DNA from 2 places in the Thalassotalea castellviae genome. Region 2 is predicted to be linked to the other one. Evidence: predicted binding sites of a transcription regulator. Region 2 holds the regulator's gene; the other holds the start of a gene.
The links. The regulator NrdR, encoded in region 2, represses ribonucleotide reductase genes. The targets are predictions, from matches to a motif close to AAACACNANATNTNGTGTTT.
Positions count from the first base shown of each region.

Region 1: nrdA (class 1a ribonucleoside-diphosphate reductase subunit alpha) is a predicted target of NrdR. The motif match lies at 4,994-5,013, and genes of this name have one in related genera.

Region 1 covers NZ_JAVRIF010000001.1:202,471-210,236, reverse strand. Annotated here, with positions in the region: gene RM573_RS00915 (diguanylate cyclase) at 1-973, shown strand, start outside; gene yfaE (class I ribonucleotide reductase maintenance protein YfaE) at 1,009-1,305, opposite strand; gene nrdB (class Ia ribonucleoside-diphosphate reductase subunit beta) at 1,387-2,517, opposite strand; gene nrdA (class 1a ribonucleoside-diphosphate reductase subunit alpha) at 2,649-4,919, opposite strand; gene RM573_RS00895 (HAD family hydrolase) at 5,316-5,996, opposite strand; gene ubiG (bifunctional 2-polyprenyl-6-hydroxyphenol methylase/3-demethylubiquinol 3-O-methyltransferase UbiG) at 5,999-6,706, opposite strand; gene gyrA (DNA topoisomerase (ATP-hydrolyzing) subunit A) at 7,061-7,766, shown strand, end outside.
Region 2 covers NZ_JAVRIF010000002.1:390,458-398,223, forward strand. Annotated here, with positions in the region: gene ribBA (bifunctional 3,4-dihydroxy-2-butanone-4-phosphate synthase/GTP cyclohydrolase II) at 14-1,123, opposite strand; gene RM573_RS05460 (riboflavin synthase) at 1,146-1,808, opposite strand; gene ribD (bifunctional diaminohydroxyphosphoribosylaminopyrimidine deaminase/5-amino-6-(5-phosphoribosylamino)uracil reductase RibD) at 1,828-2,955, opposite strand; gene nrdR (transcriptional regulator NrdR) at 2,983-3,438, opposite strand; gene glyA (serine hydroxymethyltransferase) at 3,574-4,830, opposite strand; gene RM573_RS05480 (hypothetical protein) at 5,133-5,846, opposite strand; gene RM573_RS05485 (RNA polymerase sigma factor) at 5,843-6,487, opposite strand; gene RM573_RS05490 (ABC transporter permease) at 6,524-7,687, opposite strand; gene RM573_RS05495 (ABC transporter ATP-binding protein) at 7,684-7,766, opposite strand, start outside.

The DNA of each region.
Region 1 (7,766 bases), on a different contig from region 2:
AATTAGAAATTCTTTACGCTTAATGGAAAAAACACGTCAACTTGAATCTTTAGCTTTAACGGATTTTTTAACGAAAGTGAATAATCGCGGTAGTTTTCAAACTTTAGTGAAAAAAGTGATCAGTCAAGCAAAGCGAGATAAATATATTGTCTCAATAGCAATGTTTGATTTAGATTACTTTAAACAAGTGAATGATAACTATGGTCATGAAATTGGTGATAAAGCACTGATCAGTTTTGCTCAAATATTAAAAGATACCTTTCGTGATTACGACATTATTGGTCGAATTGGTGGTGAAGAATTTGCTGTTTGTTTACCTAATACGCATATTGAGGAAGTATATAATGCGTGTGAGCGTTGTCGAACATCATTAGAGGCTCATGTACTATATTTTGACTATGAAGGTAAAAAGAGAGAGCTATCGTTAACGGTCAGTGTTGGTGTTACATCTGCCGAAGGGCATTTAATAGATTTTGAAGAATTAATGCGATTAGCCGATCATGGATTATATAAAGCGAAAAAAAATGGCAGGAACCAAACCGTGATAGAAGGGAGTTTTGATATGGGTGAAACGGAATTTGAAGTAGAAAGACAGGCGAATCAAGAGATGAATAATATGGATGAAAAATATGCAGGAATTAATTATCAAGTTGGCTTAAATAATGTTTTAGGTGATGAAGGTTTATTTGAAGATATTTTAGTCATGTTTTACCAAGATCATGGCGATGATCATACTAATATACATCAAGCCATTGAACAGCAAGACCAACGAAAATTAAAACATTTAGTTCATACCATTAAAGGCGTGTCATGCTCGATAGGGGCCATGAATTTATATGATATGTGCAAAGCGTTGGATCTTGCCGTTAATGAGAATAAAACTGAGCAATACCAAACACTTTTTGCGCCATTAAAAGACGAGTTAATCAAAGTAACATCTGGTATAAAGCTGCATTTATCAGAAAAAGTATAAGACGTTGAGCGTTGACTAAACGACGGTGTTAATGCTTATTCGATGATCAAACGAATGTTTGAAGCGGGGATACAACAGCAAGGTAATATTTCATTCTCGCCGACAAAAGCCAGCGGCTCCCCATTAGGGTAATGGATCTTTCCCTCGGCTAAGGTCACTCGACATGCACCGCAAAATCCATCACGGCAGTGATAATGAACTTCGACATTATTTTTTTCTAAATTATTTAATAATGTCTTGTCGTTAGGATCAAAGTTAATGTTTTGTTCTTCCACCGTGATGATAAACGTATTGTTCATAGCATCGTCGCTAGGTACTTTAGCATCAGTCATTAAACTTTCTCGACATAAGGTAATTTGTCATGAAAGAGGTAACATAATACAAAATGCTAAAGTAAATAGCAGAGGACATTTTTAAAGATCAAAATCATCAAAATCGTTACTAGATACTGAAGAGTCAACTTGACCTACAAGGTAGCTTGAAATTTCAGTTTCTTGTGGTGCTACTTGTACATTATCACTGACCAAATAGGCGTTCATCCAAGGTAATGGATTACTCTTAATTGCAAAAGGAGCGTCAAAGCCGATGGCGGCTAATCGTTGATTACTGATATATTCGATGTACTGATTTAAAATTTCAGCGTTTAAGCCAATCATAGAGCCATCTTTGAAAAGATATTGTGCCCATTCTTTTTCTTGATCAACCACATCGATAAAAATTTGTAAGCCTTCATCTTTTAGAGTTTCAGCTATTTCTTTCATTTCGGGATCGTCTTTGCCCGAAATCCAGTTATTTAAAATATGCTGAGTACCTGTTAAGTGCAAAGCTTCATCACGGGCAATCAATTTAATTATTTTCGCGTTACCTTCGAGTAATTCACGTTCAGCAAAAGCAAAAGAACAGGCAAAGCTAACATAAAAGCGGATTGCTTCTAAAGCATTTACTGAGCAAATCGCCAAAAACAACCGTTCTTTTAATTTACGTTGAGTTACTTCAATACTTTCCCCATTTACGTCATAAACGCCTTCGCCTTGTGATTGCAGAAGTTGTGTTGTGATGATCACATCATCAAAGTATTTAGCGATACTGCTCGCGCGTTTTAAAATAGCTGGATTGACAACAATATCGTCAAATACTTCACTTGGGTCGGTAAATAAATTACGTAATATGTGGGTATAAGAACGTGAATGAATGGTCTCACTAAACGCCCATGTTTCTACCCAAGTTTCAACTTCAGGTAGGGATACTAATGGCAATAGAACGGCGTTAACAGAGCGTGCTGCCATACTATCTAATAAGGTTTGGTACTTTAAATTTGAAATAAAGATATGTTTTTCAGAACTGGTTAATCCTTGCCAATCCGCTCTGTCTTTTGATACATCAATTTCTTCAGGGCGCCAAAAAAATGATAATTGCTTTTCAATCAGCTTTTCAAAAGCAACATAACGTTGCTGATCGTAGCGCGAGACATTTACACTATTTCCCAAAAACATCGGCTCTAATAAAGCATTGTTGGGAGTTTGGTTAAATGTACTGTAGGTCATGTAGTGCTCCTAGAAACAATAATCTTTTGCATTGTTTCAACATATCTAAAGGATAAATTGTTATTATTTTAGTGTTTTATTCATTGAAAGAATAACGCTTAATTATTGATAATTAAGCGTTTAAATAGCATTTATATTTTACAAGCGCCGCCGGCACAGTCGTCACTTTCAACTTCAACCTGATCATCAGCACCATCTCGGGTATTGTGATAATACATCGTTTTCACACCAAGTTTATAAGCGGTAAGTAGGTCTTTTAGAATTTGTTTGACCGGTACTTTACCCCCTTCAAATTTAGAAGGATCGTAATTGGTGTTGGCAGAAATCGTTTGATCAACAAATTTTTGCATAATACCAACAAGTTGTAAGTAACCTTCATTATTTGGAATATTCCATAATAATTCATAGTTATCTTTTAGCTTTTCATACTCAGGAACAACTTGTTTTAAAATACCATCTTTACTTGCTTTTACGCTGATCAAACCACGAGGAGGCTCGATACCGTTGGTGGCATTTGATATTTGCGATGATGTTTCTGACGGCATCAAAGCGGAAACTGTTGAATTTCTTACACCATGTTTTTTAATGTTTTCTCGTAATCCTTCCCAATCTAAATGTAAAGGCTCGCCAGTGATATTATCGATTTCTTTTTTATAAGTATCGATAGGTAAAATACCTTGCGACAGACGAGTTTCATTGAACTTAGGACAAGCGCCTTGTTCGATGGCTAACTTATTTGATGCTTGTAATAAATAGAACTGAATGGCTTCAAATGTTCTGTGCGTTAAGTTATTCGCACTCCCGTTTGAGTAAAAAACACCATTTTTTGCTAAGTAATAAGCGTAATTTATCACACCTATACCTAAGGTTCTTCGGCCAAAAGTTGCATTTTCAGCGGCTGGCATTGGGTAATCTTGATAATCTAATAAATTATCTAATGCTCGCACAGCTAAATCGGCTAAACCTTCTAATTCATCTAAGCTTTCAATCGCACCTAAATTGAACGCTGATAACGTACAAAGGGCTATTTCACCTTCGGGATCATTAATGTCATTTAATGGTTTCGTTGGTAAGGCAATCTCTAAACAAAGGTTACTTTGTCTAATTGGCGCAACTTCTGGATTAAATGGGCTATGAGTATTACAGTGATCAACATTTTGTAAATAAATACGACCTGTACTTGCACGCTCTTGAGCAAATAACGTAAATAATTCAATTGCTTTAATGCACTTTTTACGAATAGAGTCATCCGCTTCATATTGTAAATATAAACGTTCAAATTCATCTTGATCTTCGAAAAAGGCATCATATAAACCAGGTACATCACTTGGACTAAATAACGTAATGGATTCACCTTTGATTAATCGTTGATACATGACTTTATTAAACTGAACGCCGTAATCTAAGTGACGAACACGGTTTTCTTCAACACCACGGTTATTTTTTAGTACCAGTAAACTTTCAACTTCTAAATGCCAAAGTGGGTAAAATAGGGTAGCAGCACCACCACGTACACCGCCTTGAGAACAGCTTTTAACCGCTGTTTGAAAGTGTTTATAAAAAGGGATACAACCTGTGTGAAACGCTTCACCATTTCGAATAGAGCTACCTAATGCGCGAATTCTTCCCGCATTAATACCAATACCAGCACGTTGAGATACATATTTAACAATTGAGCTTGAGGCGGCATTAATCGAATCTAAACTATCACCACACTCAATTAAAACACATGAAGAAAACTGGCGGGTAGGTGTTCTTACCCCAGCCATTATTGGCGTTGGTAATGAAATTTTAAATGTTGAGATTGCGTTATAAAAACCTTCGATATAGCTTAAACGCGTCTCTTGAGGGTATTTTGCAAATAAACAAGCGGCGACCAATATATACAAAAATTGAGCGCTTTCGTAAATTTCACCAGTTACGCGGTTTTGAACTAGATATTTACCTTCTAGTTGCTTAACGGCCGCGTAGCTAAAATTTAAATCTCGGCGGTGATCTAAAAAGCTTTCCATTTGTTCGAATTCTTCTTGCGTATAATCGGCAAGCAAATGTTGATCATATTTTCCTGATTCAACAAGATTCACCACATGAGGATATAATTTAGGTGGCTCAAATTGACCGTAAGCTTTTTTCCGTAAATGGAATATCGCTAAACGTGCAGACAAAAACTGATAGTCAGGAGTCTCTTCTGAAATTAAATCAGCTGCTGCTTTGATGATGGTTTCATGAATATCTTCGGTTTTAATACCGTCATAAAATTGAATATGAGATTTCAGTTCTACCTGCGAGACAGATACATTATCTAAGTCTTCAGCAGCCCAAGCGATAACTTGGTGAATTTTCTCTAAATCGATGGGTTCTTTTTCGCCGTTACGCTTGGTTACAAAAAGATTGTTAGTCATGAAAAACCTGTTTATTAATTTTATTGTTTTAATTATTTAGGTGGATATTTACGGAAGATGGGCAAAATTCAGCAATGCACTACATCTTGGGTGTAAACATAAAACTGATCACAAGATAATGAGGTTTAAGCTTTATTGCAAGCACTAAAAAAGGCGATATTTTGCTCTAGATAAACCCGTTTAAATCTATGTTAGTGACAACTAACTTAGTATGGTCTTTTCAATTTGATTTTTGCGAAACGCAATATCTTTTTACATTTTTTTTTATCACGAAAACATCAGTATATTTATTTTAGTGATAATTTTACTATCTATATTACGTTTGGTAATATGATTTAAATTATCTTTTTAATTCAATCATTTACAGTAATTGCTTTATAAGTAGTCAGTTGTCGATTATCTAATCAATAATAAATCTTGTGGGGATTTTAGAATGTAATCTGCTTGCCACTCATGAATATTATCTGTGGATTTAATATATCCCCATTGTGCAACGAATGTTTTCATACCTGCTCGATTACCTGCTTCTATATCTCTTATGGCATCGCCAACATAAAGACAGTGCTTTGGATCAACTTTTATGGTTTCGCATGCATAAAATAAAGGTTCAGGATCTGGTTTTCTTTGCGGTAAAGTATCGCCCCCTACCATAACTGCACATTGCTCAAGTTCATTGAAAGAGGGCAGTAATTGTTTTGTTAAACCCTCGGGCTTATTGGTTACTATTCCCCAAGGGATATTGTCGGTATTTAAACGGGTTAATAACTCGGTCACACCAGGATATAAACAAGTCTGTCGAGCAATATTTTCTTGATAAAAATTCAAAAACTGTGTTCTTAATACATCATAATCATAGTTTTTCAATTGTGAATTAAAGCCTAAAGTTAATAAGCCTAATGCACCATCTGAAGCGACGGGTCGATAAATCGCTTGTGGGACCTCGGGTAAATGATATTTACGCAATACAAAATTTAATGCTTCACCTAAATCATTGGCGGTATCTAATAAAGTACCGTCAAGATCAAAGAGTACCGCTTGGGTATTGTTGAGGACATCGCTTGGTGTTTTTATCGTCATGGTTAAACCTTTTGACAACATAAAATATAGTTGACGTCTAATGATTCAATTAATTTATGATTTTCGGTTAACGGATTGTAATGAATACCTGCAGCATCAATACATTTTAAATCATTTGCTTCGGCCCAACTTATTAATTGTGAGGGGCGAATAAAATGTGCATGGTCATGCGTACCATCAGGCACCAACTTAAACACTTTTTCTGCAGCAACTATCGCTAATAAATAAGACTTGATGGTTTTATTTAATGTAGAGAAGAATACGTAACCGCCTGGTTTCACCATCTTACTGCAAGCTTGAATAATAGAGGCAGGATCAGGAACATGTTCGAGCATTTCCATACAGGTAACCACATCGAAAAATTCTGGATGATGTTCTGCTTTCTCTTCAGCAGTAATTTTTTCATAGTTTACTTTAACATTGGCTTCAAGGGCGTGAAGTTTTGCTACATTTAAAGGCTCTTCTCCCATATCTATACCAGTTACCTGAGCACCTAATTTCGCTAAACTCTCCGCCAGAATACCGCCCCCACAACCAACATCTATTATCGTTTTACCATAAATGTTTTGGGCATGCTGAATGATAAACTGTCGTCTTAAAGGATTGATTTGATGTAAGGGTTTAAAATCGCCATCTAATTCCCACCATTGGCTGGCTACTTTTTCAAACTTAGCAATTTCTTCTTGATTTACGTTTTGTTGATTAGACATATGCAGAGACATTCAAATAAAGATGAAATGCATTCTAAACCAAAGAGATTAATTCGACTAGTAAATGAAAAAGTTAGTTTAATAAATCTTAAATCGTAATTGTATCCGGATTGTTTAATTATCGACCATTTATTTAACTCTATGAATAAATTGAACTAAATTGGTAAGTATTCGGTTTATCCCAGGGTTTTTATCTTAAATCACTTTGTTTAAAATTATCACTTGAATTACATCGCTAACCAAAGCAGAATGTGATGTTATAAAGCAGTATAGTCTCATTGTTTTTTATGATAATATCGCTGCGATTTTAACAATAATAATTTCCAAATTCACATTTAGGGATACCGTCGTTATATGACCGATCTGGCAAAAAATATTGCACCAGTCAATATTGAAGATGAGCTTAAAAGCTCCTATTTAGATTATGCAATGAGCGTAATTGTAGGACGAGCGTTACCTGACGTTCGAGATGGTTTAAAACCAGTGCATCGCCGAGTTCTTTTTGCGATGAATGTTTTAGGTAATGACTATAACAAACCTTACAAAAAATCAGCCCGTGTGGTTGGTGATGTAATCGGTAAATATCACCCACATGGTGATACTGCTGTATACGATACTATTGTTCGCATGGCACAAGATTTCTCCATGCGTTACATGTTAGTTGACGGTCAAGGTAACTTTGGCTCTGTTGACGGTGATTCTGCAGCCGCAATGCGTTACACCGAAATTAGAATGAACAAAATATCTCATTCAATTTTGGCTGATCTTGATAAAGAAACGGTAGACTTTGTACCTAACTATGATGGTACTGAACATATTCCAGCGGTGATGCCTACACGCATTCCTGCTTTATTGGTGAATGGTTCTTCTGGTATCGCGGTTGGTATGGCGACTAATATTCCGCCACACAATTTAACCGAAGTGATTAATGGCTGTTTAGCGTTAATTGAAAATAGCGATATTACCATTGATGAGTTGTTAACCCATATTCCAGGTCCTGATTTCCCTACGTCAGGTATTATCAGTGGCCGAGCTGGCATAGAAGAAGCTTATAAAACCG
Region 2 (7,766 bases):
TCTGGCGGAACAATTATTCAGAAATATATTCAACCACTTCTAACCCAAAACCTGATAACGAATGATATTTCACTTGAGAGCTCAACAAACGCATTTTCCCTACCCCTAAATTAGAAAGAATTTGTGAGCCAACACCTACATTTCTTGAACCGACGTGTCGTTGCACTTCTTTCACGGTTTCACCAGCATCTAATTTAGCGTACTTAGTTACCGTCGCAATAAGCTCTTCTGGTGATTCATGTTTTCCTAGAAGTACTAATACACCGCCTTCTTGGCCAATTTTTTCTAAGGCATTGCCGATTGGCCATTTTGCAACACTTTCACGTTGACTAAAGAGCAAATCGCGGAAAGTATTTTCTAAATGAACACGAACTAACGTAGGCTTCTCTGAGTTAATTTCACCTTTCGTTAAGGCAAAATGCGCTTGACCATCGATGGTATCTTTAAAAACTGTTAAGTCGAACTCACCAAAAGCCGTTGGTAGTTTACATTGAGAAATACGTTCGATGGTAGTTTCGTTAGCATTTCTATATTCAATTAAATCAGCAATCGTGCCCATTTTTAAGCCATGCTTTTGAGCAATAACTTCTAGATCAGGACGACGTGCCATAGTGCCGTCTTCATTTAAAATTTCAACAATCACGGCTGCGGCTTCTAACCCTGCTAAACGAGCTAAATCTACACCGGCTTCGGTGTGACCCGCTCGATTTAACACTCCGCCATCTTTTGCCATTAAAGGAAAGATATGGCCTGGTTGTACAATGGAATGCTGATTAGCGTCTTTACCGATTGCAGCAAGCACAGTAGTTGCACGATCTGCAGCCGAAATACCAGTAGTAACGCCTTCTGCAGCTTCTATTGATACCGTAAAGTTAGTAGAAAATTGCGCATCATTTTTATCGACCATTAACGGTAAATTAAGTTTTTTACAGTGCTCAACGGACATCGGCATACAAATTAAGCCACGGCCATGAGTAGCCATAAAGTTTATCGCTTCAGGAGTCACTAACTCCGCGGCCATAATAAAATCGCCTTCGTTTTCACGATCTTCATCGTCCATCAAGATAACCATTTTACCTTGTTTGATATCTTCGATGATCTCTTTTGGAGAGTGTAAATTCATGATTTCCTCTTAATTTCTCTTTCTAACCTTTAAGAAAGCCACTTTGTATTAACAAAGCTTCTGTTACGCCAGAAGGCGCTTGTTGGGTATTACTTTTTTTCAATAATAATCGCTCAATATAGCGAGCCATTACGTCAACTTCTATATTCACTTTACTGCCAACTTGATAACTTGGCATAATAGTTTGTTCACTGGTATGCGGTACAATTGTCAGCCTAAATTGGTCTTGCGTTAAACTATTTACCGTTAGACTTACGCCATCAATAGTAATCGAGCCTTTTTCAGCGATATAAGGCGCAATTTCTTCTGACATGCTGAGCCAATATTCAATACTGTTTCCGTTTTGCTTTATCGAATTGACTGTTGCAACGGCATCAACGTGACCAGAGACGATATGACCACCAAAACGAGTGGTCGGTAGCATGGCTTTTTCTAAATTAACCTGTTGATTAACACCGTAATGCGCAAAGCCCGTTCGAGTTAATGTTTCATTAGAAACATCGGCAGTAAAGCTATGTTGATCAAACGCCACCACAGTTAAACAAATGCCATTTGTCGCAATAGAGTCACCAAGTTTAACGTCACTCATATCCAACGATTGTGTATCAATGGTTATACGCGCGCCGTCACCACTGATATTAACTTGTTTAATTTTTCCAACCGCTTCAATAATTCCAGTAAACATGTAGTGTCTCTAATAATTGCTAGGTAAATTTTGCGGTGATTTTCAAGTCAGCACCGACTAAAGTAATGTCTGAAAAGGTAAGTGTTTTTGCTTGCGATAACGCTTGCACAAAAGGCATATTTAATAAGCCTTTTCCTTCATGTCCCATCAGCTTGGGTGCTTGATATAACACAAGTTCATCAACCAAGTTTTGTTCAATAAAAGCACCGGCTAAGGTCATGCCTGATTCAATTAATACCTCATTATACTCTTTTTTTGCTAATGTATTTAACAAGGCGGATAAATCAACGTGCTCGTTATTCAACGCTTTTGGCAAGATCACTTCTTCTACAAAATGAGGCCACTGATGATTATTTTCAATGCTAGTTCTGATTAATAAAATTGGCGAGGCCTCTGAGAAAAAAGCTAAATCAGGCGTTAAACGATTTTTCGTATCGATGACCACGCGTACCGGTTGTCTAACTGCTTGCTCTTTGTAATGTAACCGCGCATCACCTAACTCTGACCATCGAACATTCATTCGAGCATTATCAACTAAAACAGAGTCCGCTCCGGTAATTACGGCACAACTTTGTGCCCTTAATTTTTGTACATCTTGGCGTGCTGATTTGGACGTGATCCATTGACTCTCACCACTCGCCATTGCTGTTTTACCATCAAGACTTGCGGCAAGTTTACAGCGCACATAAGGAAAACCTAAAGTCATTCGGTTAATAAAACCTAAATTTAACGCTTTTGCGTCTTGTTCAAGTAAACCCGAATAAGTTTCAATGCCTGCCTGTTCAAGCAAAGCTAGCCCTCGACCAGAAACATGAGGATTTGGGTCAACCATAGCGGCAATGACTTTACTAACGCCGGCATCAATCAAAGCGTTTGCACAAGGTGGAGTTCGACCAACATGTGAACAAGGCTCTAACGTCACATAAGCCGTTGCACCTTGTGCATTTGTACCCGCCATTGCTAACGCATGTACTTCAGCGTGTCCTTGACCCGCTTTTTCATGAAAGCCTTCTCCGACAATTTGACCATGATTAACGATCACACAACCAACTCTCGGATTTGGTGATGTCGTATAAATTCCGCGTTCAGCCAATCGTATAGCTTTTGCCATAAATTGATGATCTGATGGAGTAAATGTATTCTTCATATGGAATATGTTTGCCAAATTAGCGCATTATTTATCGCTGCCAAGTCGGGCAATTTCTTCACCAAACTCTTTCACATCTTCAAATGAGCGATACACAGAAGCAAACCTTACATAGGCGACTTTATCGAGGTCTTTCAATTGCCCCATAATAATATTGCCTAACAGTTCGCTACTAATTTCACGTTCGCCTGTTGCCCGCATTTGCGACTTCACTTTATTGATAGACAATTCAACTTGCTCAACGCTTACAGGTCGTTTTTCTAACGCGCGAACTAAACCACTGCGCATTTTATCTTCATTGAAAGGCTCTCTTGAACCATCTCGTTTAATAATGCGAGGCATCACTAATTCTGCAGATTCAAAGGTTGTAAACCGCTCTTGACAAGCTACACACTCACGACGGCGGCGAATTTGATGTCCGTCAGACACCAGTCGAGAATCAATCACCTTAGTATCGGTAGCCGAGCAAAATGGGCAATACATGAAACGCTCCAAAAATTTTATTACAGCGCAAAAATAACAATGGCCGCTAAGGCGGCCATTTTAATCTAAATACATTGATAATAAAAACGTTAATAGCAATTAAGCTTATTATCAATTAATACGCCAATCGACGTGCTATTTATAAACAGGGAAACGTGAGCATAATTCTTTCACGTTTTCTTGTACTTTGACGATGGTTTCTTCGTTATTAATATCGTCTAAAATATCACAAATCCAACCCGTTAATGCTTTCGTTTCTTCAAGACCAAAACCGCGACGAGTAATTGCTGGAGTTCCTAAACGTAAACCAGAAGTTACAAATGGTGAACGAGGATCATTTGGCACTGAATTTTTATTTACAGTTATATGAGCACGACCTAAAGCGGCATCAGCGTCTTTACCCGTAATATCTTTATCAATTAAATCAAGCAATAACAAGTGGTTTTCTGTACCATTTGAAACCACTTTATAGCCACGTTCTTGAAGTACCGCAACCATAGCTTTAGCGTTATCTAAAACGTTTTGTTGATACACCTTAAACTCAGGCGCTAACGCTTCTTTAAATGCTACCGCTTTAGCCGCGATAATGTGCATTAAAGGACCACCTTGGCCACCTGGGAATACCGCGCTGTTTAATTTTTTATAAACATCTTCATCATCACAACCTGAAATAATTAAACCACCGCGAGGGCCTGCTAATGTTTTATGCGTTGTGGTAGTAACGACGTGAGCATGAGGAACTGGGTTCGGGTATAAACCTGCAGCAATTAAACCTGCAACATGAGCCATATCAACGAAAAAGTAAGCGCCAACTTTATCAGCAATTTCACGCATACGTGCCCAATCTACAACACCAGAGAATGCAGAGAAACCGCCGATGATCATTTCTGGTTTGTGCTCAAGCGCTAATGCTTCAAGTTCTTCATAATTGATATCACCAGTTTCTGGGTGAAGGCCATATTGAAATGCTTCGTAAGACTTACCAGAAAAGTTAACATGCGAACCGTGAGTTAAATGGCCACCATGAGCAAGGCTCATGCCTAACACTTTACCGCCCGGCTTAACTAATGCTTGGAAAACAGCGGCATTGGCTTGTGAACCAGCATGTGGTTGAACGTTTGCGTAAGTAGCACCAAATAATTCTTTCGCACGATCGATAGCTAATTGCTCTGCAACATCCACATATTCACAACCACCGTAATAACGCTTACCTGGGTAACCTTCAGCATATTTATTGGTTAATTGCGAACCTTGTGCTTCTAACACTCGTGGGCTACAGTAGTTTTCTGAAGCGATTAGCTCAATGTGTTCTTCTTGACGCACCACTTCACTACTCATTGCCTGATATAATTCAGGGTCAAAATCAGCAATATTCATATCACGTGTAAACATATTTTATCCTCAAGTAATGAGCCAGCAGCTAAACCAACAGGCTATCTTGTTAAGTTCAATTTTAATGCCGCACATTCTGCCCTAAAGAGGCTCATTTGTACATGTAAAAACCCACTTGAATTAGCTCATTTTGTACTGAGCTATTCCAGTGAGTATTGGTTAAAATGCGGTAAAAGTTTTTAATAACGAAATCTAATTCGTCTTGAAGATAATATATCGAATAAAAAACCAAAGAACAACAAATAAAACACAGCTATCAATAGTTATCCCGAATTTAATTTATCTTTCTTATGAGTATTCCGTTATAAGTTTGAAATCTTTGCATTGAGCTCTTTGAACTCTTTTTTACGTTTTCGATGAATTAACTCTGTGATTAAAAACATTACCGCAATAAAGACATTAATAAATATCAATGCCCCCAACATAGGTTTGTCGCCTTCTTTACCGACAGAGTACACAAACCAATTGGCTAAAACACCAAAAGGAAGACAAGACCATTTAGTTAACGACATATATTTCATTGAAGATTCACAGCCTGCTAAGGCGTTTTCTATGGCTTGATCTGGACTATCACTAATTTGGCGCCATGTTTTTGCCCGAATTTTCATTTCGTAATACACAAAAATAAGCGACATAAGTCCGGCACCACCTAGATATAGATTCCATGGCGTGCCAAACTCGCCAATTATGACACCATAAAAAAATGAAATAAATAACCCTGCAGTAGCGAGGATATTTAAAGCAAAACAAGTTTTTGCCCAAGTAGTACGGCGTTTCGTTTGTTTTAACAAAGCTTGAATATCTGTTTTTTCAACAGGTTGCGACTGCCAGTCTTGGCTTAAACTTTGCCATTGTTCATCTAAAATTGTCGCTTCATCAGGATTGTTTTCATCAACGGCATTATTATCGTCAACGGCATAGTGATGAGCCTCGTCTGTCACGGTCATTTGAGTTTGCTCTGCTATAGGCGCTTGCGTGTCTTTGTCCATATTTAACGATGATTCATTGTCTTTCATTTCGACTCCAATAACTGCGTTAGCGCTTTTTTAGCCCGCTGTAACCGTACGCCGACCAGGTTAGTGGTAATAGATAAAACTTCGGCAATTTCTTGATAACTCATGCCTTCTAACGCAAGAGTGATCACTTGTTGCTGGTCAAGCTTCAATTGACGAATAGCATGAGCTAAGCGCTGTTGACGTTGCTTTTGGTCAAGTGATTGAAAAGGAGTGGGTTGAGTTAAGTCTTGTTCAGCCTCTGAAGGTACCGCGGCTAAATCTTTATCCGCTTTTACCGTACGCACAGATTTTGCTACATGCGTGGCCAAAACATTATGGGCAATTCGAGCAATAAATGTTTTAACAGCAGAGTCGAATCTAAACGTTGGTAATGCCCGCCAAACGTTTAAAGCGATTTCTTGAAAAAGCTCATCTTGAATTGCCGGTTTCGCTTCAAAACCTGTAATGATGTGACGAAGCAATTTTTCATGCTCCGTCATCCAATCAGCAAATACTTCTTGGAAGTTTTTTACTTGCTGACTTTGACTTTTATCGCTATCAGCTTGTTGGTTTATAGATTGATTCAATGAATAACTCGCATCATAAGTGAATGTCGTTTGAAAACGATCTTGTTGTCTGATGAATTCTACCGAGTTATTCATATTTAACAATTAATTTACAAACCTTTCTAAGTTAAATCAGCTTAACGACATGACTACTTTTTCAGAAGTCAGTTTTTTTGCTAACGTGATGACTAGTCCTGCTGTTAAAGCAAGAGTTGCTGCGCTGGTCACTAAAAGTACCATCCAGTCCACCGGCAAACCTTTAAAGATGTCTTCCATCAATAATGATTGACCAGAAATTGGCAACCATTCAGTCCAAGCAGGCTTGTCATCCATCATCATCATTGCCATCGGCACAAAACTTGGCAGCATAATTAACATAGTGACTGTCGATTGCGCCTCTTTAAATGTTTTCGCTTGAAAGGCAAAAAACAACTGTAATGATGATGCTAAAAAGCAAATGGGGATCAACATCAAGATTAACGTCAAGGTTGTCATTAAGTCTATATTAAAGGTTGCGCCTATTTTAGCTAAGTCGACAAAATTCATTGAAAATGAGGTTAACGTCAACATCAAAGATATTGAGATCACCGCGATAATGCTCGAACAAAATAACTTAGCTAAAACGATTTTTACCGTGCTGACTGGCTGACATAACAACATTTCTAAGACATTACGTTCACGCTCACCGGCACTGGAGTCGATGGAAATTGATAATCCAGACATAAACGCACCCATCATTAAGTACATGCCTAATATTAATGAAATCATCACAGCATTACTGGTCGGTAATGAAGTATCTTGTTCTTGAAGATCAACTGGTTGCAATAATTTTACATCAATGCCCCTCACTAATAGACGTTTAAAGCCAATCGTTCGAGAATAATCACGCACCACATCTTTAATTCTACGAATTGGCGATGCTAAGGATTTTTCCCCGTATTCGGCCCGTAGAATAATTTCAATCGGTGTACCTTCCTTCATGTCTTGAGCAAAAGTGTCGGGAATGATGAAATCAATATTGCGTTCATTCCAATTACGCTTCTCATCATCTGGCACATCTTTAAATGACAAAATATTGGCATCTTTAAACGCTTTTATTAACTTGGGCGCATACTGCTCACCGGTAAATTTCACATAGATAGCGGGGTTATCAACCGCTTCTTTGATCATCACTTTTGACATCACCATGATCATTATTGGCAGTAAAACCCCCATGCTTAATGCCACCATCAAGGCACGCTTATCACGAAACGCTTCTTTTAATTCTTTAAAAAGTAATGCTTTAAACTGGATCATGCTGCTACTCCCTCATCTGAACCAATCAATTTTACAAAGGCTTCTTCTAATTGGGTTTCACCTGCTAATTCACATAATT